DNA from 2 places in the Streptomyces sp. NPDC021115 genome. Region 2 is predicted to be linked to the other one. Evidence: predicted binding sites of a transcription regulator. Region 2 holds the regulator's gene; the other holds the start of a gene.

Region 1 (14,855 bases), on a different contig from region 2:
GCCGACGCCTGGGGCACGGCCGACGCGGACCCTACGGGCGTGTACGCGAAGGGGGTGTGGTTCGAACTCCTGGGTGAGGGCGAGGTCTAGGCGGGGTGCCCCAGCAGCATCGTGGGGGCGCCCGCCGAACGGGTGAGGAGGATCGTGCAGGCGTTGCCCCCTTCGAGCCGCAGCTTCTTGCGCAGCTGCTCCGGCTCGATCGCCGAGCCGCGCTTCTTGATGGTCGCGACGCCGACCTCGCGCTCCCGCAGCAGCGCCCTGAGCTTCTTCAGGTTGAACGGCAGCACATCGGTGATCTCGTACGCGGTGGCGTACGGCGTCGGGCGCAGCTCGTCCGCGGTGATGTAGGCGATCGTCGGATCGATGAGGCGGCCGCCGATCCGGGCCGCGACGTCCGCCACCAGGTGGGCGCGGATGACGGCGCCGTCCGGTTCGTACAGCCAGCGGCCGACCGGGCCGGTCTCGGGGTCCGGGAGCTGGGCGCCGAGCACGGAGTGGCCGGAGGGCAGCAGCGTGGCGCGGCGCATGCCGGGGCGTGCGGTGCCGAACCACAGGACGGCCTCCTTCACGTTCCCCTGGTCCGAGATCCACTCGGCCTCCGCGTCCTCCGGCACCGCCTCGTGCGGAATCCCGGGCGCGATCTTGAGGGCGGCGCGCGGGGTGGTACGGGCCGCCTCGATCGCCCAGGACAGCGGCGGGGAGTACGCCTCGGGGTCGAACACCCGGCCCCGGCCACCGCGCCGGGCGGGGTCCACGAAGACCGCGTCGTACGACGAGGTGTCGATCCCGGTGACATCGGCGCAGCGCACCTCGATCAGCTGCGACAGGCCCAGCGCGTCGGCGTTGGCCCGGGCGACCGCACACGTCAGCGGGTCCCGGTCGACGGCCAGGACGGACAGCCCGGCGCGCGCCATCGCGATCGCGTCACCGCCGATGCCGCAGCACAGATCGGCCACGCCGCGCACCCCGAAATCGGCCAGCCGGTCGGCGCGGTAGGCGGCCACGGTCGCACGGGTGGACTGCTCGACGCCGTCGGGCGTGAAGTACATCCGATGGGCGTCCTCCGCCCCGAACTTGGGCACCGCCCGCTGCCGCAGCCGGGCCTGGGTCAGGGCCGCCGAGACCAGGGCGGCCGGATGGTCGCGGCGCAGCCGGGTCGCGGTGGCCAGCTCCCGCGCCGGGTCGTAGTTCCGGAGCGCGGAGAGCAGCGCCTGCCCCTCGTCGCCGAGCAGTGAGTCGAAGGCGTCAACGTCCACATGGCCCATTCTCCCCGCTCCGGGGAGGGCATTCGCACCCCTCCGACGCGCGGACCCGCGCCGTGGAGCCGAAGATCACTTTTATGATCACGGTCAAGGCTGGTGTTTCCGGGTGTCTGGTTCTCGCCGCCGCGGCGGCACTGCTCGCCGGGTGCGGGAGCCCGGCTCCCCACCTCAGGAGGGACAAGGCGGGGCTCGCGCGGTCGGCCTCGCCCTCCCCGTACTCCGAGTCCCGGGCCCCCGGCGCGCCACGGTCCGGGAGCGGGCGCGGGGAAGGTCCGCATCCGCCGCCGGACGGCTACCGCCGCTGGGGGCTCGACCGCCCGCTGGACCCGCCGCCCCCGCCCGCCGCCAAGCCGGCGCTCGCGCCGGTGTGGCCGCCGTCGCCCGGTCTGGCGACGGTCGTCCGCCGAGTGGACACCACCGATCGGGTGGTCTTCCTGACGCTCGACGACGGGATCGAGAAGGACCCCGCCTTCATCGACCAGGCCCGGGACCTCGGGCTGCCGTTCACCCAGTTCCTGGAGGACGAGGTGATCGGCGACCACTACGACTACTTCCGCGCGCTGCGCGAACTCGGCAACCGGATCGGCAACCACACGCTCACCCACCCCAGCCTGGCGGGCAAGGACTACGAGACCCAGCTCCACGAGATCTGCGGTCAGCAGGACGTCCTCCACGAACGCCTCGGTCTCGAACCCAGCCTCTTCCGCCCGCCGTACGGTGACTACGACCGGAACACGCTGCGCGCGGCGGCCGAGTGCGGGCTGACCAAGGCGGTGTTGTGGCGCGCCGAGATGGAGCCCAAGGGGCTCGCGTACCGCTCCGGCAGCGGGCTGCGGCCCGGCGACATCATCCTCGCCCACTTCCGCGGCCCCGAGCAGCTGAACGGGCACTCCATGACCGACATGATCACCGAGCTGCTGCGGGAGATCCAGGCCCAGGGATTCACGGTCGCGCGGCTGGAGGACTACATCTGAGCGCCGGACGTCCGGACGACTCCGCGGGTCCGCCGCCGCCTCGCTTGGCACTCTGGTTGACGGAGTGCTAACCGCGTCATAATGTCAGGGCTGGCACTCGGCACTGCGGAGTGCCAGCCACACAGCGACGGGCAGGTCCGGCACCCGCGACGACGGATCCACCTGGTCGCCACCTCAGACAGTTAACCCCGTGAGATCTCCGAAGGGGGAGGTCGGATCGTGACGACCGCCAGCTCCAAGGTTGCCATCAAGCCGCTTGAGGACCGCATCGTGGTCCAGGCCGTCGAGGCCGAGCAGACCACGGCCTCTGGCCTGGTCATCCCGGACACCGCCAAGGAGAAGCCCCAGGAGGGCGTCGTCCTGGCCGTCGGCCCGGGCCGTTTCGAGGACGGCAAGCGGCTTCCGCTCGACGTCTCCGTCGGCGACGTCGTGCTCTACAGCAAGTACGGCGGCACCGAGGTGAAGTACAGCGGCGAGGAGTACCTCGTCCTCTCGGCTCGCGACGTTCTCGCGATCGTCGAGAAGTAATCACCGAAGTTTTGCTTTGAGCCGCGCCCCGGTGCCCGTGTCACAGATACCCGGGGTCGGGGCGCGGTTCGTTTGAGAGGACATACGCAACCATGGCGAAGATCCTGAAGTTCGACGAGGACGCCCGTCGCGCCCTTGAGCGTGGCGTCAACAAGCTTGCGGACACCGTGAAGGTGACGATCGGCCCCCGCGGCCGCAACGTCGTCATCGACAAGAAGTTCGGTGCGCCGACCATCACCAACGACGGTGTCACGATCGCCCGCGAGGTCGAGGTCGAGGACCCGTACGAGAACCTTGGCGCCCAGCTCGTCAAGGAGGTGGCGACCAAGACCAACGACATCGCGGGTGACGGCACCACCACCGCCACCGTGCTGGCCCAGGCGCTGGTCCGCGAGGGCCTGCGCAACGTGGCCGCCGGTGCCTCCCCGGCCGCCCTGAAGAAGGGCATCGACGCCGCCGTCAAGGCCGTCTCCGAGGACCTGCTGGCCACCGCCAGCCCGATCGACTCCAAGTCCGACATCGCCGCCGTGGCCGGGCTGTCCGCCCAGGACAAGCAGGTCGGCGAGCTGATCGCCGAGGCGATGGACAAGGTCGGCAAGGACGGTGTCATCACCGTCGAGGAGTCCAACACCTTCGGTCTGGAGCTGGACTTCACCGAGGGCATGTCCTTCGACAAGGGCTACCTCTCGCCGTACATGGTGACCGACCAGGAGCGTATGGAGGCCGTCCTCGACGACCCGTACATCCTGATCCACCAGGGCAAGATCGGCTCGATCCAGGACCTGCTGCCGCTGCTGGAGAAGGTCATCCAGGCCGGCGCCAGCAAGCCGCTGCTGATCATCGCCGAGGACGTGGAGGGCGAGGCCCTGTCCACCCTCGTCGTCAACAAGATCCGCGGCACCTTCAACGCCGTCGCCGTGAAGGCCCCCGGCTTCGGTGACCGCCGCAAGGCCATGCTCGGCGACATCGCGACCCTCACCGGCGCCACCGTCATCGCCGAGGAGGTCGGCCTCAAGCTCGACCAGGCCGGTCTGGACGTGCTGGGCACCGCCCGCCGCGTGACCGTCACCAAGGACGACACCACCATCGTCGACGGTGGCGGCAACTCCGACGACGTCGCCGGTCGCATCGCCCAGATCAAGGCCGAGATCGAGTCCACGGACTCCGACTGGGACCGCGAGAAGCTCCAGGAGCGCCTCGCGAAGCTGGCCGGTGGCGTGTGCGTGATCCGCGTGGGCGCGGCCACCGAGGTCGAGCTCAAGGAGAAGAAGCACCGTCTGGAGGACGCCATCTCCGCGACCCGCGCCGCGGTCGAGGAGGGCATCGTCTCCGGTGGTGGCTCCGCTCTGGTCCACGCCGCCAAGGTGCTGGAAGGCGGCCTGGGCAAGGAGGGCGACGAGGCCACCGGTGTCGCCGTCGTCCGCCGCGCCGTCGTCGAGCCGCTGCGCTGGATCGCGGAGAACGCGGGCCTCGAGGGCTACGTCATCACCTCGAAGGTCGCCGAGCTGGAGAAGGGCCACGGCTACAACGCCGCGACCGAGGAGTACGGCGACCTGGTGAAGGCCGGCGTCATCGACCCGGTCAAGGTCACCCGCTCCGCGCTGGAGAACGCCGCGTCCATCGCCTCCCTGCTGCTCACCACCGAGACCCTGGTGGTCGAGAAGCCGGCCGAGGAAGAGGCCGAGGCCGGTGGCCACGGCCACGGCCACGCGCACTGACGCGAAGCCCGAGCGCCAACGCGAAGGCGCGGCCGCCCCGCACGGGGCGGCCGCGCCTTCGCGCGTCGCGGGGTCGCGCGACGGGGGTCAGCCCTTGGCCGGGGTGCGGCCCACCTTGGCGGAGACGCCCGCCATCGCCGCCCGCGGCACCAGCTTCGACAGGCCCGCCAGCGCCTTGTACCGCGGGTCCGGAATCGACAGCGACTTGCCGCGCGAGAAGTCCTTGAGCGCCGCCGCGACCAGCCGGTCCGCGTCCAGCCACATCCAGTCCGGCGCCTTGTCCGGCGTGATCCCCGCCCGGGAGTGGAACTCCGTGCGCACCAGCCCCGGGCACAGCGCCATCAGCCGCACCCCCGACCGCGCCAGGTCCTTCGCCGCGCCCTGCGTGAACTGCACGACCCACGCCTTGCTCGCCCCGTACGTCCCGCGAGGGAAGAACGCGGCCACCGAGGCCACGTTGATCACCCCGCCGCGGCCCCGCGCCCGCATCGTCTTGGCGGCGGCGCTGGTCAGCCGCAGCACCGCCTCGCAGTGCAGCTTCAGCATCCGCAGCTCATCGGTGAGCGGTGCCTCCAGATAGGGGGCGCTGTTGCCGAAACCGGCGTTGTTGACGAGCAGATCGACCGGATGCGTACGGTCCTCCAAGCGCTTCTCGACCGCGGCGATACCGGCGTCCTCGGACAGGTCGGCGCGCAGGACCTCCGCCTCGACCCCGTGCCGGTCGTGGAGGTCGGCGGCCTGGTCCCGGAGCCGCTTCTCGTCGCGGGACACCAGCACCAGGTTGTGCCCGTTCGCCGCGAGCCTGCTCGCGAAGGCGGAACCGATGCCCGCCGTGGTTCCGGTGATCAATGCAGTCGTCATACGCGCACGTTATCGGCCGGGCGATCACTCCGCGCCCGGGCGCCGCGGCCCTCCCGCCCGGTACCCCGTCAAAGCCTTGGCGCGATATTCCGGTCCGCACCCAAGTGCCCCTTATGCTCGGGGCATGATCGAGGCTCGTCATCTGAGGGTGCTGCGCGCGGTGGCCGCCACCGGCTCCTTCTCCGCCGCCGCCCGCGACCTGGGCTGCACCCAGCCCGCCGTCAGCCAGCAGATGAAGGCCCTGGAGCAGTCCACGGGGACGCCGCTGCTGATCCGTACCGGGCGGGAGATGCGGCTGACCGAGGCGGGCGAGGCCCTCGTACGGCACGCGGCGGGCATCCTGGCCGGGCTGACCGCCGCCGAGGAGGAGGTCGCGGCGCTCGCCGGGCTGCGGGCCGGGCGGGTGCGGCTGGTGTCGTTCCCCAGCGGCAGCTCGACGCTGGTGCCGACCGCGCTGGCCGGGATGCGCGCCGCCCACCCGGGGACCAGGGTCTCCCTGGTGGAGGCCGAGCCGCCGCGTTCGGTGGAGATGCTGCGCGGGGGCGACTGCGAGATCGCGGTCGCCTTCCGGTATCCGCAGGCCGGGCCGGAGGCGGATCCGGCGGCGGGCTGGGACGACCTGGTGGTGCGGCCGCTGCTGCGGGACCGGCTGGTGGTCATGGTCCCGCACGACCACCGGCTGGCCGGGGCCGGGACGGTGGGGATCGGGGAGCTGGCAGAGGAGCCGTGGATCGCGGGCTGCCCGCGGTGCCGTCGCCACCTGGTGGAGGTGTGCGAGGCGGAGGGCTTCACGCCGCGGATCGACTTCGCGACGGACGACTACCCGGCGGTGGTCGGGCTGGTCGGGGCCGGGCTCGGGGTCGCGGTGCTGCCGGAGCTGGCGCTGGAGTGCGTGACCGCGAAGGGGACGGCGACGCTGGAGGTCACGCCCGCGGTGCGGCGCGAGGTGGTGGCGCTGACGCTGCCGGACCTGGCGCGGGTGCCCGCGGTGGCGGCGACCCTGGACCGGCTGGAGCAGGCGGCGCGGGCGGCGCGGCGCTGACGCGCGAAATCCCGCCGATCGTCCGCGGGCCCATGGGGCCGGGGGCACGGTCGGCGGTGGTGGTGCGGGGACGGGTGGGGGAACGTTTCTTCAGAAGATGGGAACGCTGAGGCCCAGGTCAGGACCCCGGGGCTCCCGAGGAGGCGACCGTACGATGACGGGCCCGCCCCATCAGCTCCTCGCGCTCGTCCTCGGTCAGTCCGCCCCACACCCCGTACGGCTCGCGCACGGCCAGGGCGTGAGCCGCGCACTGCGCCCGTACCGGGCAGCGCATGCACACCTCTTTCGCCGACATCTCGCGCGCGCTGCGGGCCGCGCCGCGCTCACCTTCCGGGTGGAAGAAGAGCGAGCTGTCGACACCGCGGCACGCCGCCAGGAGCTGCCAGTCCCACAGATCGGCGTTCGGACCGGGAAGACGGGAGAAATCTGCCATTGCCTTGTCTCCTCGAAGCGATCGAATGCGGACGCTGTGTCCCGGGTCGTACACCTACTGTGTAAGTAGATGTAAATATGACTCATTGCGAATCTAGCCACACAGACCGGCAAATTGGAAGCAAGGTCGCCAAATGCCACCGAAGGGGATGACCTTTGGGGGAGACGTGACAGGGCGCGACCTGCGCGGGGAAGCGCCTCCGTGTCCGAGGGCTCACGTAGAGTGTCGAAGGTGGCCGCCGAACCCCGTAACTCTTTCGGGTGACCGTCGTTGAGAGTGCGGAGGCGGTTGATGGGTAAAGCTCTCGGACACATATCCGGGGCTGTCAATCGCTCAGGTGACGATATGTACCAGCCTGGAGGCTCAAGGTGACGCGCATCAGCTGCGGAGGGCGGCCATGACATCCGTCCTCGTCTGCGACGACTCCCCGCTCGCCCGAGAAGCGCTGCGCCGCGCGGTGGCGACAGTGCCCGGCGTCGAGCGGGTGACGACGGCGGCCAACGGCGAGGAAGTCCTCCGCCGCTGGGGCGCCGACCGCTCGGATCTGATTCTGATGGACGTGCGCATGCCCGGCCTCGGCGGAGTCGAGACCGTGCGGCGGCTGCTCTCCGCCGACCCCGGCGCCCGGATCATCATGCTCACGGTCGCCGAGGACCTCGACGGGGTCGCGCTGGCCGTGGCCGCGGGCGCCCGCGGCTATCTGCACAAGGACGCCTCGCGCGCCGAGCTGCGCGCGACCGTGACGCAGGCCCTCGCCGACCCGACCTGGCGGCTGGCCCCGCGGCGGCTGCGCTCCGCCGAGATGGGCGCCGCGCCCACGCTCACGGCGCGCGAGATCCAGGTGCTGGAGGGCATGAGCCACGGCCGGTCCAACGCGGAGATCGGCCGTGAGCTGTTCCTCTCCGAGGACACGGTCAAGACCCACGCCCGCCGGCTGTTCAAGAAGCTCGGCGCGTCCGACCGGGCCCATGCGGTGGCCCTCGGATTCCGCTGGGGCCTGGTCCGCTAGCCGGGCCGGTCTCCCATCGGCATAAGAACATGCTGCGCAGCGGGGGCGCCAAGGTCCCCGCCCGCCGGGTGGCGGGCGGGGCGAGAGCGTGCGCGGCACCGGGTGTGACGGCGGCTTGTACCGGTTCCCCGCGCGATGCCGCATCCTTGAAGGCGTGGAGTTCCTCGGGGACGAGTCTGTCGGGCGTGAGGGGAGAGCGCAGGACGTGACGACTACCGGCGCACCTACTCATAACGCTTCTACGCACAACTATGGACGCGATGCCACGGACCCGCCGGGCCCAAGGCACCATGGACGAATGCGCGACGACGAGAGTCAAGGGCCCCCCAAGGGCGGTAGCCCGGGGACGCCGGGGGCGATCGGCGCCCTCGTCGGGCGCGCGGTCGAGGGCGATGAGCAGGCCACTCACGACCTGCTGGCCCATGTTCATCCGCTGGCCCTGCGCTACTGCCGCACCAGGCTGTCCCGACTGCCGGGTGACGCCCGTCATTTCGTGGACGACCTGGCACAGGAGGTCTGCCTCGCGGTGCTGTGCGCGCTGCCGCGCTACCGCGACACCGGCAAGCCCTTCGAGGCGTTCGTCGTGGCCATCGCCTCCCACAAGGTCGCCGATCTCCAGCGGGCGGCCATGCGCCACCCCGGTTCCACGGCGTTCCCCTCGGACGAGATGCCGGAGCAGCCGGACGATTCGCTGGGCCCCGAGGAGCGGGCACTGCTGAGCAGCGACGCGGAATGGGCCAAGAAGCTGCTCGCCAACCTTCCGGAGAACCAGCGCGAGCTGGTGCTGCTGCGGGTGGCCGTCGGGCTTACCGCGGAGGAGACGGGGCAGATGCTCGGCATGTCGCCGGGCGCGGTGCGGGTCGCACAGCACCGGGCGCTGAGCCGGTTGCGCGCGCTGGCCGAACAGTAGCGCGATCGGTCGTTCCGGGCGGCATCACCAGCGGTATTCGTCGGTTGTCCACAGGGCGGAATGTGACACCGGGGATGGCCGTTAGCATGGGAGTCCGCGCTGGGGCAAGACCATTTGGAAGGGTGTCATGACTGACAACGTCGACGGAGTGCCTGAGAAGTTCGCGATGCTCGGGCTGACGTACGACGACGTGCTGCTGCTGCCGGGCGCCTCCGAGGTGCTGCCGAACGCGGTCGACACCTCGTCCAGGGTCTCCCGGAACGTGCGGGTGAACGTGCCGCTGCTGTCGGCCGCCATGGACAAGGTCACCGAGTCCCGGATGGCCATCGCCATGGCCCGCCAGGGCGGTGTGGGCGTGCTGCACCGGAACCTGTCCATCGAGGACCAGGCGAACCAGGTCGACCTGGTCAAGCGGTCCGAGTCCGGCATGGTCACCGACCCGATCACGGTCCGGCCGGACGCCACGCTCCACGAGGCGGACGCGCTGTGCGCGAAGTTCCGCATCAGCGGCGTCCCGGTCACCGACGCCGCGGGCAAGCTGCTGGGCATCGTCACCAACCGGGACATGGCCTTCGAGGTGGACCGGGGCCGTCAGGTCCGCGAGGTCATGACCCCGATGCCGCTGGTCACCGGCAAGGTCGGGATCTCCGGTGACGACGCGATGCAGCTGCTGCGCCGCCACAAGATCGAGAAGCTGCCGCTGGTCGACGACGCGGGCGTGCTCAAGGGCCTGATCACGGTCAAGGACTTCGTGAAGGCCGAGCAGTACCCGAACGCGGCGAAGGACGACGAGGGCCGGCTGGTCGTGGGAGCTGCCGTCGGCGTCGGCGACGAGGCGTTCGACCGGGCGCAGGCGCTGGTCGAGGCCGGGGCCGACTTCCTGGTGGTCGACAGCGCCCATGGGCACAGCCGCGGCATCCTCGACATGATCGCCAAGGTCAAGTCCAATGTCTCCGTCGACGTGGTCGGCGGCAATGTCGCCACCCGTGACGGCGCCCAGGCGCTGATCGACGCGGGTGTGGACGGAGTGAAGGTCGGTGTCGGCCCGGGCTCCATCTGCACCACCCGGGTGGTCGCGGGCATCGGCGTCCCCCAGGTGACCGCGATCTACGAGGCGGCCCGCGCGTGCCACGCGGCCGATGTGCCGCTGATCGGCGACGGCGGCCTCCAGTTCTCCGGTGACATCGCCAAGGCGATCGCCGCCGGTGCGGACACGGTGATGCTGGGCAGCCTGCTGGCCGGGTGCGAGGAGTCGCCGGGCGAGATGGTCTTCATCAACGGCAAGCAGTTCAAGTCCTACCGGGGCATGGGCTCGCTGGGCGCGATGCAGACCCGCGGCCAGGCCCGCTCGTTCTCCAAGGACCGCTACTTCCAGGACAACGTGCTCTCCGAGGACAAGCTCGTCCCCGAGGGCATCGAGGGCCAGGTGCCCTACCGCGGCCCGCTGTCCTCGGTCGCCCACCAGCTGGTCGGGGGCCTGCGCGCCTCCATGGGGTATGTCGGCTCGGCGTCCGTGGCGGAGCTGAAGGTGAAGGGCCGCTTCGTGCGGATCACCTCCGCGGGCCTCAAGGAGAGCCACCCGCATGACGTCCAGATGGTCTCCGAGGCGCCGAACTACTCCGGTCGTTAACGCGCGCGACCCCCGCGCGACGGGCTCCGCGCGGGGGATGGCGATACTGGTACGGCAGAACAAGCCAGCGAAAGGCACCCCACGTGACTGAGATCGAGATCGGGCGCGGCAAGCGCGGCCGCAGGGCGTACGCGTTCGACGACATCGCCGTCGTGCCGAGTCGTCGTACCCGGGACCCGAAGGAGGTCTCGATCGCCTGGCAGATCGACGCCTACCGCTTCGAGCTGCCGTTCCTGGCCGCCCCGATGGATTCCGTGGTCTCCCCGCAGACCGCGATCCGCATCGGCGAGCTGGGCGGCCTCGGGGTGCTCAACCTCGAGGGGCTGTGGACCCGGTACGAGGACCCCGAGCCGCTGCTGGCCGAGATCGCCGAGCTGGACGAGCGCACCGCGACCCGGCGGCTCCAGGAGATCTACGCCGAGCCGATCAAGGAAGAGCTGATCGGCCAGCGGCTGAAGGAGGTGCGCGACTCGGGCGTGGTCACCGCCGCCGCCCTGTCGCCGCAGCGCACCGCCCAGTTCTCCAAGGCCGTGGTGGACGCCGGGGTCGACATCTTCGTCATCCGGGGCACCACCGTCTCGGCCGAGCACGTCTCGGGCGCGGCCGAGCCGCTGAACCTCAAGCAGTTCATCTACGAGCTGGACGTCCCGGTCATCGTGGGCGGCTGCGCCACGTACACCGCGGCGCTGCACCTGATGCGCACCGGCGCGGCCGGGGTGCTCGTGGGCTTCGGTGGCGGCGCCGCCCACACCACCCGCAATGTGCTGGGCATCCAGGTGCCGATGGCCACGGCGGTGGCCGATGTCGCCGCCGCCCGCCGGGACTACATGGACGAGTCCGGTGGCCGCTATGTGCATGTGATCGCGGACGGCGGGGTCGGCTGGAGCGGCGATCTGCCGAAGGCGATCGCGTGCGGCGCCGACTCGGTGATGATCGGCTCGCCGCTGGCCCGCGCCACGGACTCGCCGGGCCGTGGCCACCACTGGGGCATGGAGGCCGTGCACGACGAGGTGCCGCGCGGCAAGCGCATGAACCTGGGCGTGGTCGGCACGACCGAGGAGGTCCTGCTCGGCCCCTCGCACACCCCGGACGGTTCGATGAACTTCTTCGGCGCGCTGCGCCGGGCGATGGCGACGACCGGCTACTCGGAGCTGAAGGAGTTCCAGCGCGTCGAGGTGACGGTGGCCCCGTCGAACGACAAGCGCTGAGCGTAGTCAGCAGACAAGGGGAGGGCCCCGACCGCGATGCGGTCGGGGCCCTCCCCTTGTGCCCGTGTCGGCGTCAGCGGTTGCTGACCCGGAAGGCGGCACCGGCGGCGGCGATCGGGGAGAGGATCATGAAGATCCACGTGATCGCGTCGGCGTCTTCCTTCCAGGTGTCGAACAGGTCGCTGAAGTGCTCGAAGAAGATCTCGTTCGCGGACGGGATGTTGGCGGAGGCCGCGGCGGCGCCACCGATCTTGTCCACGTAGTTGGTGGCCGCGTCGTTCATGATCATCGCGTAGCCGTACAGCTCGCCGAGGAAGATGGCGGCGAGCGCCAGAACCGCGCCGGCCACCCACAGCCCGACGTTGCGGCCGCCGAGCTTGGCGACCGTGGCGCCGACGAGCGCGCCGAGCGCGACACCGGCGTACGCGAACTTGGTGACCTCCGGCGGATTCGAGTCGGTGTCCGCGAGCGCGCTCAGCAGGAACGCGTACGCCAGCGCACCGACGAGAGCGGCCACGAGGGCGGCGCCGACCGCGGCGAGCGGGTTGCCCTGGCGGCCCACCTGCGGCGCGGGCGGCGGAAAACCGCCGGCGAACTGCGGCTGCTGGGGCTGCGCCTGCGGGTAGCCGTAGCCCGGCTGCGGCGGCGCGGGCTGCTGCGGGTAACCGCCCTGCTGCTGCGGGTAACCGCCTGGCTGCTGCGGCTGCTGCCAGTTCTGGCTCATGAAATCCCCCGGGGATGAAGGTGATTCGCGTTCGGGGACAGCCGTGACCGAGGCGCGGCAACGGCCCGGAACGCGAACGATTCGAGCCATAAAAGTAACAGGAGTGCATGACAATCAGACAAGTCGCGTCCGGGCTCCGTGACATGGCTGGGACCAGACGGAGACATGGTGTCCCGGTAAAGGAGGACATTGCTCCGCTATGCGGTGACGCGTCAGGCGTCCCCGACCGCGGCGGGGTCACGGCCGGTTCGTTGTGCCGGATGCGAATCTCGGCGCCGGCAGGACAGAATCCGGCATAAGCAATAATGTCAACTTATGGCGCAGAACAAGTCGTTCACTGGGCGAGACATGGGCATCGACCTCGGCACCGCGAATACGCTGGTGTACCTGCGGGGCAAGGGCATCGTGCTCAACGAACCGTCGGTCGTGGCGGTCAACACGGCCGACGGCAACGTGCTGTCGGTGGGTTCGGCGGCGAAGGAGACCATGGGGCGGACCCCGACGAACATTGTCGCCGTTCGACCGCTCCGGGATGGGGTCATCGCCGATTTTGAGGTCGCCGAGCGCATGCTGCGGTACTTCATCAAGAAGGTGATGGGCACCAGGCGGCTGGCCCGTCCCCGCGTCGTCGTCTGTGTGCCGTCCGGCATCACCGGTGTCGAGCGGCGCGCGGTGATGGAGGCCGCGACCCAGGCCGGGGCGCGGCAGGTGCATCTGGTCGAGGAGCCGATCGCGGCGGCGATCGGTGCGGGCCTGCCGGTGGGCGAGCCCACCGGTTCGATGGTCGTCGACATCGGCGGCGGCACGACGGAGGTCGCCGTCGTCTCGCTGGGCGGCATCGTCACCGCGCGCTCGGTGCGCACGGCGGGCGATGCGATGGACGTCGCGATCAGCACGTACGTCAAGAAGCAGTACGCGCTGGCCATCGGCGAGCGGACCGCCGAGGAGATCAAGGTGTCCATCGGGTCCGCCTCCCCGACCGGCTCCTGGTCGGCGCCGCGCGCGATGTCCGTCCGGCAGGTGGAGCGCAACGTCGAGGTGCTCGACAACGGTGACAACGAGGACACCCAGGCCCTGCTGCCGCCCGACCGCTGCACCATCCGCGGCCGCGACCAGGCCACCGGGCTGCCCAAGGTCCTCGAACTCACCGCGGACGAGGTGCGGCACGCGCTCGCCGAGCCGGTGGACAGCATCGTCGCCGCCGTCCGGTCCACGCTGGACGAGACCCCGCCGGAGCTGGCGGGCGACATCATGGACCGCGGCATCGTGCTCACCGGCGGCGGCGCGCTGCTGCGCGGTCTGGACGTACGGCTCGGCCGCGAGCTGGACATCCCGGTGCTGGTCGCCGACGACCCGCTGGACTGCGTCGCCGTCGGCACCGGCCGCTGCGTCGAGGACTTCGCTTCGCTGCGGGCCGCGATGGACGCCAGCCCGCGCCGCGCGGACACCGTGCGGGTCTGACCCCGCCGTCCCTCCAACGGGCCGCCCGGCGTGCGGCCCGGGTGCCGGCGTGGTGGGCTGGTGACCGGGCCGGATCGTCAGGCGGGAGGTGCGGCGGCGAGGTGACGGCAGGAGCACGGGCGTACGGGTGGACGATCGCCGTGGCGGTCGCGCTGCTCCTGCCCGGCGGGCCCGCCACCGCCGCCCCGGCCGTACGCGCGCCCGCCGCCCCGGCCGTAAGCGTGAACGCCGCGCGCCCGTACCCGCTCGCCGTCGAACTGCGGTCGCTGAGCCCCTCCGTGGTCCGCCGCGACGGCGAGGTCAGGATCAGCGGCACCGTCACCAACACCTCCCGGCGACGCGTCACCGGCGCCCACATCGGCGTACGCATCGGCGCCGCCGGGCCCGTCGACACCCGCGGCGCGCTCGCCGAGCACGCCGCGCGCACCGCCCTGACCCGCGCCGACGGCACCGAAGTCACCGACCACACCGCCCGCCTCGCCCGGCTCGACGCCCATACCGGGCGCCGCCGCTTCGACCTCACCGTGCCCGTCTCCGCCCTCGGCCTCGACGGCGCGGGCGCGTACCCGCTCACCGTGACCGCGGCCCTCCCGGACGGCCGCGTACTCGGCCTGACCCGCGGTCAGCTGCCCGTCTACCCCGACGGCACCGGCCTGGAGCGGATGCGCACCACCGTCCTGTGGCCCCTCACCGACGTGCCGCACATGGAGGCCCTGACGCGCCGCACCGGCGACGACCGCGTGCTGCCGGTCTTCCGCGACGACGCGCTGACCGCCGCCTTCGGCCCCGGCGGGCGCCTGCGGCGGCTGGTCGAACTGGGCGCGGACCAGCCGGTGACCTGGGCCGTCGACCCCGATCTGATCGTCCAGGCGCAGGCCATGGCGCGCGGCTACCGGGTGGCCCGCACCCCCGGCAGCAGCGATCCGCAGGAGGCCGGTCCCGGCAAGGGCGGCAAGGCGGCCGCCGGATGGCTGGCCGCGCTGCGCAAGGCGGTGCGCGGCCGGGACGTGATCGCCCTGCCGTACGCCGACCCCGACCTGGCCTCCCTCGCCCGCGGCGGCGACCCGGCGCTGGCCCCGCTGCTGCGCCGCGCGT
Region 2 (14,855 bases):
GTCGCCGAGATCGCCGAGGCGTGGGGAACGACGTACCGGCGGGCCAGCAAGACGGTGTGGTTCCAGGTGGCGGTCACGGCCGCCGCCGACCCGGTGCCGGCCGAGGAGCCCGTGACCGCCGGGGACCTCGCGGCGCCGTGGGCCGCGCGCGGCACCGAGATCGTCGCCCCCGTGCCGCGCCGGGTGCCCGCCCGCCGCGCCGATCCGGAATGGACCCGGCACGGCGCCCTGTCCTTCCTCGCCGAGGCGTCCGACCTGCTCGCCGGGCAGTTCGACGAGGAGCTGGTCACCTCGCTCGCCGGACAGCTGCTGGTGCCGCGGCTCGCCGACTGGTGCGCCGTCTGGCTCGACACCGGCAGCGGGCCGCCGCGGCTGGACCGGGTCTGGCACGCCAGCGAGAGCCGCATGGAGGGGCTGCGGCAGGTGCTGGAGAAGGAGCCGCCCCAGCTGCCCGCCACCGCGCGCGGCGGCGCCGTGGACTGGCCGTGGCCGTCCGACCCCGCGGCGTACGGGCCCGGCGGCGCGGCCCTCGCCTGCCGCCTGATCGCGGGCGGCCGCGCGCTGGGCACGCTGCTGCTGGGGCGGGCCGGTCTGGTCCGCATGCCGGACGAAGTCGTCGGCCTGGTCGAGGACTTCGCGCGCCGCGTCGCGCTCGCCCTCGCCTCCGCCCGGCGCTACACCCGCCAGGCCACCATCAGCTCGGTGCTCCAGCGCGGGCTGCTGCCGTCCGGGATCGCCCGGATCCCCGGCGTCGAGTCGGCCGTCGTGTACGAGCCGACCGGCGACATCTCGGCCGGAGGCGACTTCTACGACGTCTTCCCGGCCGGCGACGGCCGCTGGTGCTTCGTGCTCGGCGACGTCTGCGGAAACGGCCCCGAAGCGGCCGTGGTGACCGGCCTGGTGCGCCCCTGGCTGCGGCTGCTGGGCCGCGAGGGCTACGACGTGGGGGAGGTCCTCGACCGCCTCAACCAGCTGCTGGGCGAGGAGACCGTGGGCGAGGCGGTCGAGGCCGTCGAGGCGGCGGGCGTCGGCGTCGACCCCGGCGGCGCGGGCCTCCCACCAGGCGGCGGCCCGGCGCGGTTCCTCTCGCTCCTGTACGGCGAGCTGGTGCCGCTCGGCCCGGGCGCCGAGGGCGGCGTGCGCTGCACCCTGGCCAGCGCGGGCCACCCCCTGCCGCTGGTCCTCCAGCCCGACGGCACGGTACGCACGGTCGCCGCCCCGCAGATACTCCTCGGCGTGGTGGAGGACGCCGCGTACGAGAGTGAAACGTTCGATCTCGCGCCCGGCGAGACCCTGCTGTGCGTGACCGACGGCGTCACGGAGCACCGCTCCGGCACCCGCCAGTTCGACGACGAGGACGGCCTGGCGGCGGTTCTCGCGGGCTGCGCGGGCCTGAGCGCCCAAGAAGTCGCGGAACGCGTGCGCCGCGCGGTGGACGAGTTCGCGATGGAGCCACCGGACGACGACCTGGCGATGCTGGTGCTCAGAGCCCTCTAGAGCACGCCCCCTGATCAGCTCCGCCCCCCGGGCCCGGCATCCGCCCCGGGCCGGGGGACGGGGGCGGGGGCGGCATGGCGGACAATGGGGCCATGCCTTCCGTACTGCCTGACGGCGAGCCCATGCCCCAGGACGGCGCGCTGCCCCCCGGCGCGCTGGCCGGGACGGCGGGGCGGCCGTTGGGGTTCTATCTGCACGTGCCCTACTGCGCCACCCGCTGCGGGTACTGCGACTTCAACACGTACACCGCCGCCGAGCTGCGCGGTTCCGGCGGGGTGCTCGCCTCCCGGGACAACTACGCCGAGCAGGTCGCGGAGGAGGTGCGGCTCGCGCGGAAGGTGCTGGGGGACGACCCGCGGCCGGTCGAGACCGTGTTCGTCGGCGGCGGGACGCCGACGCTGCTCGCGGCTGCGGACCTCGGGCGGATGCTCGGGGCCGTCCGGGACGAGTTCGGGCTCGCTGACGGGGCCGAGATCACCACCGAGGCCAATCCGGAGTCGGTCGATCCGCGGTATCTGGAGGCGCTGCGGGAGGCCGGGTTCAACCGGGTGTCGTTCGGGATGCAGAGCGCCCGGCAGCACGTGCTGAAGGTGCTGGACCGCACCCACACCCCGGGGCGCCCCGAGCGGTGCGTCGCGGAGGCGCGCGCGGCCGGGTTCGATCATGTGAACCTGGACCTGATCTACGGAACCCCCGGCGAGAGCGACGACGACTGGCGGGCCTCCCTGGAGGCGGCGCTCGGGGCGGGCCCGGACCACATCTCGGCGTACGCGCTGATCGTCGAGGAGGGCACCCAGCTGGCGCGCCGCATCCGGCGCGGCGAGGTGCCGATGACCGACGACGACGCGCACGCGGACCGGTATCTGATCGCCGAGGAGACGCTGTCGGCGGCGGGCTTCTCCTGGTACGAGGTCTCCAACTGGGCCACCTCGCCCGAGGGCCGGTGCCGCCACAACGAGCTGTACTGGCGCGGCGCCGACTGGTGGGGCGCGGGCCCCGGCGCGCACAGCCACGTCGGCGGGGTGCGCTGGTGGAACGTCAAGCACCCCGGGGCGTACGCGCAGGCGCTCGGCGAGGGCCGCTCACCGGGGGCGGGGCGGGAGCTGCTGTCCGACGAGGAGCGCCGCGTGGAGCGGATCCTGCTGGAGCTGCGGCTGGCCGAGGGGTGCCCGCTGGAGCTGCTGCGCCCGGCAGGCGCGGCGGCCGCGGCGCGGGCGCTGGAGGACGGCCTGCTGGAGCCGGAGCCCTACCGGCAGGGCCGGGCCGTGCTCACCCTCAGGGGCCGTCTGCTGGCCGACGCCGTGGTGCGGGACGTGGTCGACTAACCGGCCTCGGGAGCCGTGACGAAATCGATCAGTTCCTCGACCCTGCCCAGCAGCTCCGGCCGCAGGTCCCTGTAGGAGTGGACCGCGGACAGGATCCGCTGCCATGCCGCGCCCGTGTTCTCAGGCCAGCCCAGCGCCCGGCAGACGCCCGTCTTCCAGTCCTGGCCGCGTGGCACCGTCGGCCAGGCGGGAACGCCCAGTGAGGACGGCTTCACGGCCTCCCACACGTCGATGAAGGGGTGCCCGACGACCAGCACGTGCTCGTCGGTGATCTGCTCGGCGATACGGGACTCCTTGGACCCGGCCACCAGGTGGTCCACCAGGACGCCGAGCCGGGCGTCCGGGCCGGGGGAGAAGTCGCGCACGATGGCGGGCAGGTCGTCGACGCCCGCCAGGTACTCCACGACGACGCCCTCGATGCGCAGATCGTCGCCCCAGACCCGCTCCACCAGCTCCGCGTCGTGGCGGCCCTCCACATAGATGCGCCCGGCGCGGGCGACCCGCGCGCGGGTGCCCGGGACGGCGATCGAACCGGACGCGGTGCGCCGCGGCGCGCCGGGGGCCGTCGCGCGCGGACGTACGAGGGTGACGACGCGGCCCTCCAGGAGGAAGCCGCGCGGCTCCATGGGGAAGACGCGGTGCTTGCCGAAGCGGTCCTCCAGGGTGACCGTCGGCCCCTGCGCGGTCTTCTCGCAGCGGATCACGGCACCGCAGAACCCGGTGGTGACCTCCTCGACCACGAGGTCCGGTTCGGCGGCGACCTCGGGCGCGGGCTGCTGCCGCTTCCAGGGCGGGGTCAGATCCGAGTCGTACTGTCGGCTGCGCATCCGGATGACCATAGCGCGGCGGGAGAGGGCTCAGCGGGAGCGGGCCGAGCGGGACACGCCGAAGCGCGCGGCCAGTTCGTCGCGTTGGTCACGTACGAAGGCCGCGTCCACGACCGACCCGTGGCCGGGGACGTACCGCGCGTCCTCGCCGCCGAGGGCGAGCAGCCGGTCGAGCGCGGCGGGCCAGTGGTCGGGGATCGCGTCGGGCCCGGCCTGGGGCGGGCCCGACTCCTCCACCAGATCGCCGCAGAAGACCACCTCCGGCCGCCCAGGGACCAGGACGGCCAGGTCGTGGGCGGTGTGCCCGGGACCCACGTTCGCCAGCAGCACGGACCGGCAGCCCAGGTCCACGGTGATCTCCCCGGAGACCGCGTGATGGGGCGGTACGAGGTGATCGGCGGCCTCGGTGGCGGCACCGGGGGCCACTCCGTGCCGTACCGCGTCCTCGCGCAGCGCCTCCCGGTCGCGGCGCAGCGGACCGTCCAGACCGGTGGCCCCGTACACCTCGCAGCCCGCGAAGGCGGCCGTGCCGAGGACATGGTCGAAGTGCGGATGGGTGAGCGCGATCCTGGTCGGCCTGCGGCCGGTCAGCCGGGTGATCTCGGCCCGCAGCGCCGCGCCCTCGCGCAGCGTCGAGCCGGTGTCCACCACGAGGACGTCCTTCCGGCCGACGATCACGCCGACCGTGCAGTCCCAGTCCGGCAGCCGCCGCCGGGCGACATCGGGCGCGAGCTCTTCCCACCCGGCCTCTTCCCAACACGTCTTCATACCGAGACGCTAGCTCCAACAGCGATAGCGTGACGTGTGGCCGGGGCACCGGCGGGGGGCGGCTCTTGCCGTGGCCACCGCACCCCGCCGTACACTGGCTGAGGGGTTCTGGCACTCGTGACCGTTGAGTGCCAGAGGGACGACCTGATGACACGGCTGGACTGGAGGTGCGCGGGGTGCTCAGCGAACGCAGACTCGAAGTGCTGCGTGCCATTGTCCAGGACTACGTGGGCACCGAGGAGCCGGTCGGCTCCAAGGCCCTCACCGAGCGGCACCAGCTGGGCGTCTCCCCGGCCACGGTGCGCAACGACATGGCCGCGCTGGAGGACGAGGGCTTCATCGCCCAGCCGCACACCAGCGCCGGGCGCATTCCCACGGACAAGGGCTACCGGCTCTTCGTGGACCGGCTGGCCGGAGTGAAGCCGCTGTCCGCCCCGGAGCGGCGGGCCATTCAGAACTTCCTGGACAGCGCCGTCGACCTCGACGACGTGGTGGGGCGCACCGTCCGGCTGCTGGCGCAGCTGACCCGGCAGGTCGCGGTGGTGCAGTATCCGTCGCTGACGCGTTCGACGGTGCGACATGTGGAGCTGCTGCCGCTGGCCACGGCCCGGGTGATGCTGGTGCTGATCACCGACACCGGGCGGGTCGAGCAGCGCATGGTGGACTGCCCGGCTCCGATCAGCGACGACTCGCTGGCGGATCTGCGGGCCCGGCTCAACAGCCGGGTCGTGGGGCGGCGGTTCGCGGATGTGCCGCAATTGGTGCAGGATCTTCCGGAGTCCTTCGAACAGGAGGACCGGGGGACGGTCTCCACCGTGTTGGCGACCCTGCTCGAAACGCTCGTCGAGGAGACCGAAGAGCGGCTGATGATCGGCGGCACCGCGAACCTCACGCGTTTCGGGCATGATTTTCCCCTGATGATCCGGCCCGTTCTGGAGGCACTTGAGGAGCAGGTCGTCCTCCTCAAGCTGCTCGGCGAGGCCAAAGACTCGGGTATGACCGTGCGTATCGGGCATGAGAATGCTCACGAGGGCCTGAATTCCACCTCGGTCGTCGCGGTCGGCTACGGTTCGGGCGACGAAGCCGTCGCCAAACTCGGCGTGGTCGGACCGACCCGCATGGACTACCCCGGAACGATGGGAGCGGTACGCGCAGTGGCACGTTACGTCGGACAGATCCTGGCGGAGTCGTAAGTGGCGACGGACTACTACGCAGTCCTGGGCGTGCAGCGCGATGCCTCGCAGGACGAGATCAAGAAGGCATTCCGCCGGCTGGCACGCGAGCTGCACCCGGACGTGAACCCGGATCCGAAGACCCAGGAGCGGTTCAAGGAGATCAACGCCGCCTACGAGGTGCTGTCGGACCCGCAGAAGAAGCAGGTCTACGACCTGGGCGGGGACCCGTCGGGCTCGGCCGCCGGCGGCGGCGCCGGTGGCTTCGGCGCGGGCTTCGGCAACTTCTCCGACATCATGGACGCGTTCTTCGGCACCGCCTCGCAGCGCGGCCCGCGGTCCAGGACCCGGCGCGGCCAGGACGCCATGATCCGCCTCGACGTGGAGCTGAACGAGGCCGCGTTCGGCACCACCAAGGACATCCAGGTCGACACCGCGGTGGTGTGCACCACGTGCAGCGGTGAGGGCGCGGCGCCTGGCACCTCGGCGCAGACATGTGACATGTGCCGCGGCCGCGGTGAGGTCTCGCAGGTGACTCGGTCCTTCCTCGGCCAGGTCATGACCTCGCGGCCGTGCCCGCAGTGCCAGGGCTTCGGCACCGTGGTGCCGACCCCGTGCCCGGAGTGCGCGGGCGACGGGCGGATCCGCTCGCGGCGCACGCTGACCGTGAAGATCCCGGCCGGTGTGGACAACGGCACCCGCATCCAGCTCGCGGGCGAGGGCGAGGTCGGCCCGGGCGGCGGCCCGGCGGGCGACCTGTACGTGGAGATCCACGAGGTGCCGCACCCGGTCTTCCAGCGGCGCGGCGACGACATGCACTGCACGGTGACGATCCCGATGACCGCGGCGGCGCTCGGCACCAAGGTGCCGCTGGAGACGCTGGATGGCCTGGAGGAGATCGACATCCGGCCCGGCACCCAGTCCGGCCAGTCGGTCCCGCTGCACCAGCGCGGCGTCACCCATCTGCGCGGCGGCGGCCGCGGCGATCTGATCGTGCACGTCGAGGTGACGACCCCGACCAAACTCGACCCGGAGCAGGAGGAGCTGCTGCGGCGGCTGTCCAAGCTGCGCGGCGAGGAGCGCCCGACCGGGGAATTCAAGCCGGGGCAGCAGGGGCTGTTCTCGCGCCTGAAGGACGCGTTCAACGGACGGTAGGCGCCGGGCCGGGGGTCCGGCCCGCGGCGGAGCCGCTATTGTCCGCAGCGCCCCCGGGGGATGGAGCAAGCCGGGGCAGCAGGGGCTGTTCTCGCGCCTGAAGGACGCGTTCAACGGACGGTAGGCGCCCGTGAAGGACGCGTTCAACGGGCGCTGGGCGCCGCCGGTGAACGCGTTCGACGGACGCTGATCCGGTGACGGAGCGCCGTGGAGGGCATGGCACCATGTGGCCATGTCCTCCGCGCTGACCGATCTCGCCCGGTACCCGATCGTGCAGGCTCCGATGGCGGGCGGGGCCTCCTGCCCGCAGCTCGCCGCCGCCGTCTCCGAGGCCGGGGGCCTCGGCTTCCTCGCCGCCGGTTACAAGACGCCGGAGGCGATGTACGAGGAGATCAAGCAGCTGCGGGGGCTGACCGGCCGCCCCTTCGGCGTCAATCTGTTCATGCCGCAGGCGCCCAGCGACCCGGCAGCCGTCGCGATCTACGCCGACCGCGTCGCGGGCGAGGCGGTCCGCTACCAGACCGCGCTCGGGGACCCCGAGTCCGGCTCCGACGACGCGTACGACGCCAAGCTGGCGATCCTGCTGAACGACCCGGTCCCGGTGGTCTCGTTCACCTTCGGCTGCCCCACCCGCGCCGTGCTGGACGCGTTCGCCCGGGTGGGCACCCGGACCGTCGTCACCGTGACCTCGCCGGTGGAGGCGGAGACCGCCCAGTGGGCGGGCGCCGACGCCGTCTGCGTGCAGGGCGTGGAGGCCGGCGGCCACCAGGGCGGCTTCCGCAACGACCCGGCCGACGACGCCCCCGGCGCCGTGTTCGGGCTGCTGTCGCTGGTCGCGCTGGTGCGCGAGAGCGTGCAGGTCCCGATCATCGCGGCGGGCGGGCTGATGCGCGGCTCGCAGATCGCCGCCGTGCTGGCCGCTGGCGCGTCCGCGGGGCAGCTGGGCACCGCGTTCCTGGTGTGCCCCGAGTCGGGGGCGAACGCCCTGCACAAGGCGGCCATGACCGATCCGCTGTTCGGCCGGACCGAGCTGACCCGGGCGTTCTCCGGCCGCCCGGCGCGCGGCCTGGTCAACCGGTTCATCCGCGACCACGGCCCGTACGCCCCGGCCGCCTACCCCCAGCTGCACCACCTCACCTCCGGGCTGCGCAAGGCGGCGGCCAAGGAGGGCGACCCGCAGGCCATGGCGCTGTGGGCGGGCCAGGGGCACCGGATGGCGCGCGAACTGCCCGCCGCGCAGCTGGTGGAGACCCTGGCCATGGAGCTGGACCCGACGGGCGCCGTGTACGGGCTCCAGGCGCCGCGCGGCGTGGTGTCGTGACCGCTCCGGTGTTCGTGGCCGACTCCCTCGCGGGAGCGGCCGTGGGGGCCCGTATCGGGCTGGAGGGCCCCGAGGGGCGGCACGCGGTGTCGGTGAAGCGGCTGCGGGCCGGCGAGGCGGTGGTCCTCACGGACGGCGCCGGTACGGGCGTATCGGGCACCGTGGCGGCCGTCGAGGGCAAGGACCGGCTGCTGGTCGAGGTCGACGCCGTGCGCCATGAGGCGGCGCCGAGCCCGCGGATCACCGTCGTCCAGGCGCTGCCCAAGGGCGACCGCGGCGAGGTGGCCGTGGAGACGATGACCGAGACGGGCGTCGACGCGATCGTGCCGTGGACGGCGGCCCGCTGCATCACGCAGTGGAAGGGCGAGCGCGGGCAGAAGGCGCTCGGCAAGTGGCGGTCGACCGCGCGCGAGGCGGGCAAGCAGTCCCGTCGGCTGACCTTCCCCGACGTCGCGGACGCGATGACGACCAAGGAGGTTGCTCGACTTCTCGCCGATGCCGACCTCGCGGCCGTGCTCCACGAGGAGGGCAGCGACCCGCTGGCGACGGCTGAACTGCCCCACGGGGGCCATATCGTGCTCGTCGTGGGCCCCGAAGGGGGCGTATCGCCGGACGAGTTGACGGCCTTCGCCGCGGCGGGCGCACGCCCGTACCGGCTGGGCCCGAGCGTCCTGCGCACGTCCACGGCCGGAACGGCCGCCGCCGCGCTCCTCCTGGGCCGCACCGGCCGCTGGAGTTGAGGGAACCCGCGGGTGGCCGACGATGGTCTTCCGGTTCGCCGGGCGTGATGGGAACCTGTCCTCTATGGGGGTATTGAGCCATCATGTACGGCGCGGACGGCCGCTGCTGGCGGCCGTGGCCGCGGTCGCCGCGGCCGTCGCGGTGACGGGGTGTGAGCCCAGGGACGGCGGGATCACCGCGATCGCCGTCTCGATCACCACGGACAAGGTCGGCACCTCCGCCCTGGAGCGGGGCGGCGTCGGGGTGCGCTGGCTGACCTGCAACGCGGATCTGAAGCGCGGCCCCACGGCCGGAGCCTCGGCCTCGACGGCCGGGGACGCGGGCACGACGGACGCCTCCGTGAAGTGCCGCGGCAGGACCGAGGACGACAAGGCCATCGGCATCACCGGCAGGGTCACCTATGTGCGGGAGAACCACTGCGTGCGCGGCGATCTGACCGGCACCATCGCGGGGGCCAAGGTCTTCCGGGCCGACGTCATCGGCGAATGCGACGGCGGCGGCGACGACACCGGAAGCCCGGCGCCGACCCGCACCCACCCCTGGGACAAGCCCACCAAGGCCAGCCCCACCCACCCGTGGGACGAGAGGACCACCGCACCCGGGAAATAGGGGCCGCATAAGCTGTGGCCCATGCCGGACGAGTCACCGCTGATCCAGAGCCTGCGCGCGGCCGTCGCCGCCGCCCCGGACGATGTACCCCTCCGGCTGCACCTGGCCGGGCTGTTGCTGGAGGGCGGGTACGGACAGGACGCGATATCCCAGGTCGCGGCCGCCCTTCAGCGCGATCCCGGGAACGCCGAGGCGCAGGCCCTGATGGCCCGCGCCGTCACGGCCCCGGCCCCGCCCGCGGCGCCCACCGCGACTCCGCCCGCGGCGCCCACCGCGACTCCGCCCGCGCCGCCCACCGCGCCCCCGGCGGACCCGCGCGTGGCGCGCGGCGGTTCGTACGACTGGCGGCGGGCCGAGGGCGAGTTGGCGGACGTCGTACCGCCCCGCTTCGTCGAGAGCCCGGACGACCGCGACGCGCCCTCGGAGCCGCACAAGCCGCTGACGGCCGACGGCTCCGACGACCCCGGTGAGACCTCGGCGTGGGAGGTGGAGCGCACCGGGCTGCGGCTGGCCGACATCGGCGGCATGGACGAGGTCAAGGAACGCCTCGAAGCCGCGTTCCTCGCCCCCATGCGCAACCCCGAGCTGCGCAAGCTGTACGGCAAGAGCCTGCGCGGCGGGCTGCTGATGTACGGGCCGCCCGGCTGCGGCAAGACGTACATCGCGCGGGCCGTGGCCGGGGAGCTGGGCGCCCACTTCATGTCGGTGAGCATCAGCGACGTCCTCGACATGTGGATCGGGAACTCCGAGCGGAACATGCGCGAGCTGTTCCAGACCGCCCGCCGCAGCGCCCCCTGTGTGCTCTTCCTGGACGAGCTGGACGCCCTGGGGGCCAAGCGCAGCCAGCTGCGCCACAGCGGGCTGCGCACCACCGTCAATCAGCTGCTGGCCGAGCTGGACGGGGTCGACGCGGAGGCCAACGAGGGGCTGTTCGTGCTCGCCGCCACCAACCACCCCTGGGACGTGGACGGCGCGCTGCGCCGCCCCGGCCGCCTCGACCGCACCCTGCTGGTGCTGCCGCCCGACCAGCCGGCGCGCGAGGCGATCCTCAGGCACCACCTGGCGGACCGCCCGATCGCCGGCGTCGACGTGCGCAAACTGGCCAAGCGGACCGATGGATTCTCCGGCGCGGACCTCAAGTACCTGTGCGAGACGGCCGCCGAGCGCGCGCTGATGGACTCCGTACGGACCGGACAGGCCCGCATGATCGGCCAGGACGATCTGCTGGCCGCGCTGGGGCAGGCGCGGCCCTCGACCCGCCCGTGGTTCGACACCGCGCGCAATGTGGCCCAGTTCGCCAACGAGGGCGGCACCTACGACGATCTGCTGGCCTACCTCAAGCGCAAGCGGATGCTGTGAACGCCCCGAACGGGGGCGCGGACGGGCACGGAAACGGGGAAAGCGCATGAGCGAGACGGGCACCGAGCACCCGCTGACGGCCCAGGCGGCCGCGCTGATCGAACTCGAACGGTTCGACCAGGCGAAGGAGCTGCTGGCCCGCAGGCTGGCGAGCGATCCTGACGACGTCCTGGCCTGGCTGCGGATGGCCGTGTGCCACAACAGCACCAGGGACTTCGAGGACGCGCTGCACGCGTCCGATGAGGCGCTGCGCCGCGCCCCGGAGGACTTCAGCGCGCACCGCTTCCGTTCGTTCGCCCTGCGGCGCCTCGGCCGCTCGGACGAATCGGCCGCCGCCGCCCGTGAGGCCGTCCGCATCGCCCCGGACCACTGGATGGGCCATGTGGCGCTCTCCGAGGCGCTGACCTATCCGGCCGACCGCTGGCCCCAGTCGTACGAGGCGGCGGTGACCGCCGTGCGGCTCGGCCCGGAGGAGACCGCGACCCACCGCGCACTGTGGAAGGCGGCCCTTGCCCTCGGGCGGCACGACGTGTGCGAACAGGCCGTGCGCGAGGTGCTGCGCCTCGACCCCTCCAGCGCCTGGGCGCTGCACGAGCTGGCCACCCGCAAGGCGGCCTCGAAGGAGGCCAAGCTTCCGGAGGTCGCCGAGGGCTACGCGCAGGCGCTGGCCGCCGCTCCGAGCGACCAGGGGCTGCGCAAGGGGCTTGAGGGCACGCTGTTCAGGATGGTGCGCGGCACCCGCTGGCTCGCCCTGCTGTGCCTGCTGATCGCCGTGCTGACCGCCCGGGTCTTCCCCACCGGGGACGATCCGACCGGGCTGCCCGCGCCCCTCGGCACGAGGCTGTACGCGCTCCTCCTGATGGGCGTCGTCTGGGCCCTGGGCGCCTGGCGCGCGTACCGCAAGCTGCCGCAGGGTGCCAAGTTGGGCGTCTGGTCGCTGGTGCGGCGGGAGTTCTGGGTGAAGGTCTCGCTGTACGAGGCGGTGTGGTCCACGCTGTGCGCGGTGCTGATCGTGACCGTTCCGTGGACGGACCGGGTGTTCCTCCAGGTGATCACGCACGCGGGCTGGGTGCCGCCCTTGATCACCATCTGGTTCGAGCGGGCCGCCCTGAGGGAGGCCCGGTAGCATCCCGTCGGTAAGCGTTGATGATCCAGAAGTGCCGTTGTTCGAGAAGCGATCCAGTCGACGATCCGTGAGGAGCCACCGGTGGCGGGAGAACCGCAGGCCGACTGCCTGTTCTGCAAGATTGTCTCGGGAGAGGTACCGGCGACCGTCGTCCGCGAGACGGACACCACCGTCGCCTTCCGCGACATCAACCCCCAGGCCCCGACGCATGTCCTGGTGATCCCCAAGGTGCACTATCCGGACGCCGCGTCCCTGGCGGCCGCCGAGCCGCAGATCGCCGCGGACGTGCTGTGCGAGACGAGCGCGGTCGCCGCCGACGAGAAGATCGACGGCACGGGCTTCCGCGTGGTGTTCAACACGGGCTCGGGCGCCGGTCAGACCGTCTTCCACGCGCACGCCCACGTGCTCGGCGGCCGTGGCCTCAACTGGCCCCCCGGGTAGTCCCGTTGTCCGCACGCGAACTGGTCGTCCTCGGCACCGCCAGCCAGGTGCCCACCCGGCGCCGCAACCACAACGGCTATCTGCTGCGCTGGGACGGCGAGGGCGTGCTGTTCGACCCCGGCGAGGGAACGCAGCGGCAGATGCTGCGGGCCGGGGTCGCCGCCCATGACATCAACCGGATCTGCGTCACCCACTTCCATGGGGACCACTCGCTGGGTCTGGCCGGGGTCATCCAGCGGATCAACCTCGACCGGGTGCCGCACCAGGTGACCGCGCACTACCCGGCGAGCGGACAGCGCTTCTTCGACCGGCTGCGGTACGCCACCGCCTACCGCGAGACGGTCACGCTGACCGAGCGGCCCGTCAGCGGTGACGCCGAGGTGATCGCCCGTACCCCCGCGTACACCCTGGAGGCGGTCCGGCTCTCGCACCCCGTCGAGTCGTACGGCTACCGCCTCGTCGAGCCCGACGGCCGCCGGATACTGCCGGATCGGCTCGCCGCGCTCGGGGTGCGCGGCCCCGAGATCGGCCGTCTCCAGCGGGAGGGCGCGATCGAGCGGGACGGGCGCACGATCACGCTGGAGGAGGTCAGCGAGGCCCGGCGCGGTCAGCGGTTCGCGTTCGTCATGGACACCCGGCTGTGCGAGGGGGCGGAGCGGCTGGCGGAGGGCTGCGACCTGCTGGTGATCGAGTCGACGTTCCTTGACGAGGACGAGGCACTGGCCACCGAGCACGGCCATCTGACGGCCGGGCAGGCCGCCCGGGTCGCGGCCGGGGCGGGCGTACGCCACCTGGTGCTGACGCACTTCTCGCAGCGGTACGGCGACCCGGCCGAGTTCGAGCGCCAGGCGCGGGCGGCGGGCTTCGACGGGGAGCTGACCGTCGCCCAGGACCTGGTGAGCGTGGCCGTGCCGAAGCGGCGGTAGCGACTCCGTTCCCGCCGCGGGGCGGGTGCCATCGTGCACACTGGCCGCATCCGCCCCCGCGAGAGCAGCAGAGCAACAGGGCAACAGAGCGGCGACAGAACAGAACGGCAGCGACAGAACAGAACGGTCCGACCTGGGAGCACACGGTGACGACACACGACGGTGACCAGCCTTCGCCCTGCCGCCCCCTGCTCGATCCGCTGGCGGCCGTCCGCGGCCCCGGTGACCCGGTCTGTGACGTCTATCTCACGGGCACCGTCTTCCTCGACATCATCTTCACCGGACTGGACTCCGCGCCCGTCCGCGGCACCGAGTCCTGGGCGCGCGGCATGGGTTCCAGCCCCGGCGGCGTCGCCAACATGGCCACCGCGCTGGCCCGGCTGGGGCTGCGCACCTCGCTCGCCGCCGCCTTCGGCGACGACCACTACGGCGACTACTGCCGGGACGCGCTGGAGCGCGGCGAGGGCATCGATCTGGCGCTGTCCCGCACCATCCCCGGCTGGCACTCCCCGGTGACCGTCTCCATGGCGTACGAGGGGGAGCGCACGATGGTCAGCCACGGCCACGAGGCGCCGCCGCCGGAGGAACCCGCGCCCAGCTGCCCGCCCCCGGCCCGGGCCGCCATCGCGTCCCTCGTGCCCGGCCGCCGGGAGGAGTGGGTCGCCGAGGCCGCCCGGCGCGGCAGCCGGGTCTTCGCGGACGTCGGCTGGGACGACACCGGCCGCTGGGACCCGGCGGACCTCGCCGACCTGGAGCACTGCGAGGCGTTCCTGCCCAACGCGGCCGAGGCGATGTGCTACACCCGCACCGACTGCCCGCGGGCCGCGGCCCGGGCGCTCGCCGAGCGGGTGCCGCTCGCCGTGGTCACCCTGGGCTCGGAGGGGGCGTACGCGGTGGACGGCCGCACCGGCGAGACCGCCGAGGTGCCCGCGATCGCGGTGGAGGCCCTGGACCCGACCGGCGCGGGCGACGTGTTCGTCGCGGGCTTCGTCACCGGCACCCTGGCCGACTGGCCGCTCGCCGACCGGCTCGCGTTCGCCGGGCTGACCGCCGCGCTGTCCGTCCAGGAGTTCGGCGGTTCGCTCTCCGCGCCCGGCTGGTGCGAGATCGGCGCCTGGTGGCAGCACGCCCGCTCCTACGACGACCAGTCCCCGAGCGCGCTGCGCCGCTACGCCTTCCTCGACCGGCTGCTGCCCACCGCCGCCCGACCCGGCGTGCTGCGCCGGGCCGTGCCGACGATCGGTTTCCGCCGGGCGTGAACACCCGTGCCCGGTACCAGGGGCGGAGCGCCGGAGAGCCGGTGTGATGAAGGGTATGGAGTAAAAGCACTCGGGTCTTGTCGGTGGCCCGTCGTACCCTGGTATCTCAAGGTTGTCGAGCAGCGACCACCCTTGGCACAGGAGGTAGGAGCAGGCCACAGAGCCGAGCCCATGACGCAACCAACCACAGCTCCGCAGGCGCACGCGCAGTTCACGGTCCCGACCAAGCACCCGATGGTCATGGTCCTGGGGTCCGGGGATTCGCTGCTGCGCGTGATCGAAAAGGCGTTCCCGTCGACCGATATCCATGTCCGGGGCAATGAAGTCAG

The links. The regulator HrcA, encoded in region 2, represses chaperone genes, less so after heat shock. The targets are predictions, from matches to a motif close to TTNGCACTCNGNNNNNCNGAGTGCNAA.
Region 1: the regulator HrcA is predicted to act here: its motif matches at 2,281-2,307, upstream of groES (co-chaperone GroES).

The regions. Positions count from the first base shown of each region.
Region 1 is NZ_JBIRQF010000024.1:95,465-110,319, forward strand. It holds gene ACH4TL_RS40945 (ATP-binding protein) at 1-90, shown strand, start outside; gene ACH4TL_RS40950 (methyltransferase domain-containing protein) at 87-1,265, opposite strand; gene ACH4TL_RS40955 (polysaccharide deacetylase family protein) at 1,340-2,236, shown strand; gene groES (co-chaperone GroES) at 2,456-2,764, shown strand; gene groL (chaperonin GroEL) at 2,857-4,482, shown strand; gene ACH4TL_RS40970 (SDR family NAD(P)-dependent oxidoreductase) at 4,570-5,343, opposite strand; gene ACH4TL_RS40975 (LysR family transcriptional regulator) at 5,468-6,385, shown strand; gene ACH4TL_RS40980 (WhiB family transcriptional regulator) at 6,504-6,818, opposite strand; gene ACH4TL_RS40985 (response regulator transcription factor) at 7,216-7,827, shown strand; gene ACH4TL_RS40990 (sigma-70 family RNA polymerase sigma factor) at 8,126-8,737, shown strand; gene guaB (IMP dehydrogenase) at 8,865-10,367, shown strand; gene ACH4TL_RS41000 (GuaB3 family IMP dehydrogenase-related protein) at 10,451-11,575, shown strand; gene ACH4TL_RS41005 (hypothetical protein) at 11,649-12,299, opposite strand; gene ACH4TL_RS41010 (rod shape-determining protein) at 12,615-13,760, shown strand; gene ACH4TL_RS41015 (DUF6049 family protein) at 13,862-14,855, shown strand, end outside.
Region 2 is NZ_JBIRQF010000006.1:317,289-332,143, forward strand. It holds gene ACH4TL_RS21255 (SpoIIE family protein phosphatase) at 1-1,497, shown strand, start outside; gene hemW (radical SAM family heme chaperone HemW) at 1,590-2,822, shown strand; gene ACH4TL_RS21265 (DUF3097 domain-containing protein) at 2,819-3,649, opposite strand; gene ACH4TL_RS21270 (MBL fold metallo-hydrolase) at 3,680-4,417, opposite strand; gene hrcA (heat-inducible transcriptional repressor HrcA) at 4,594-5,610, shown strand; gene dnaJ (molecular chaperone DnaJ) at 5,611-6,744, shown strand; gene ACH4TL_RS21285 (nitronate monooxygenase) at 6,977-8,065, shown strand; gene ACH4TL_RS21290 (16S rRNA (uracil(1498)-N(3))-methyltransferase) at 8,062-8,805, shown strand; gene ACH4TL_RS21295 (hypothetical protein) at 8,870-9,415, shown strand; gene ACH4TL_RS21300 (ATP-binding protein) at 9,437-10,774, shown strand; gene ACH4TL_RS21305 (tetratricopeptide repeat protein) at 10,821-11,900, shown strand; gene ACH4TL_RS21310 (histidine triad nucleotide-binding protein) at 11,982-12,341, shown strand; gene ACH4TL_RS21315 (ribonuclease Z) at 12,347-13,267, shown strand; gene ACH4TL_RS21320 (PfkB family carbohydrate kinase) at 13,414-14,526, shown strand; gene ACH4TL_RS21325 (PhoH family protein) at 14,698-14,855, shown strand, end outside.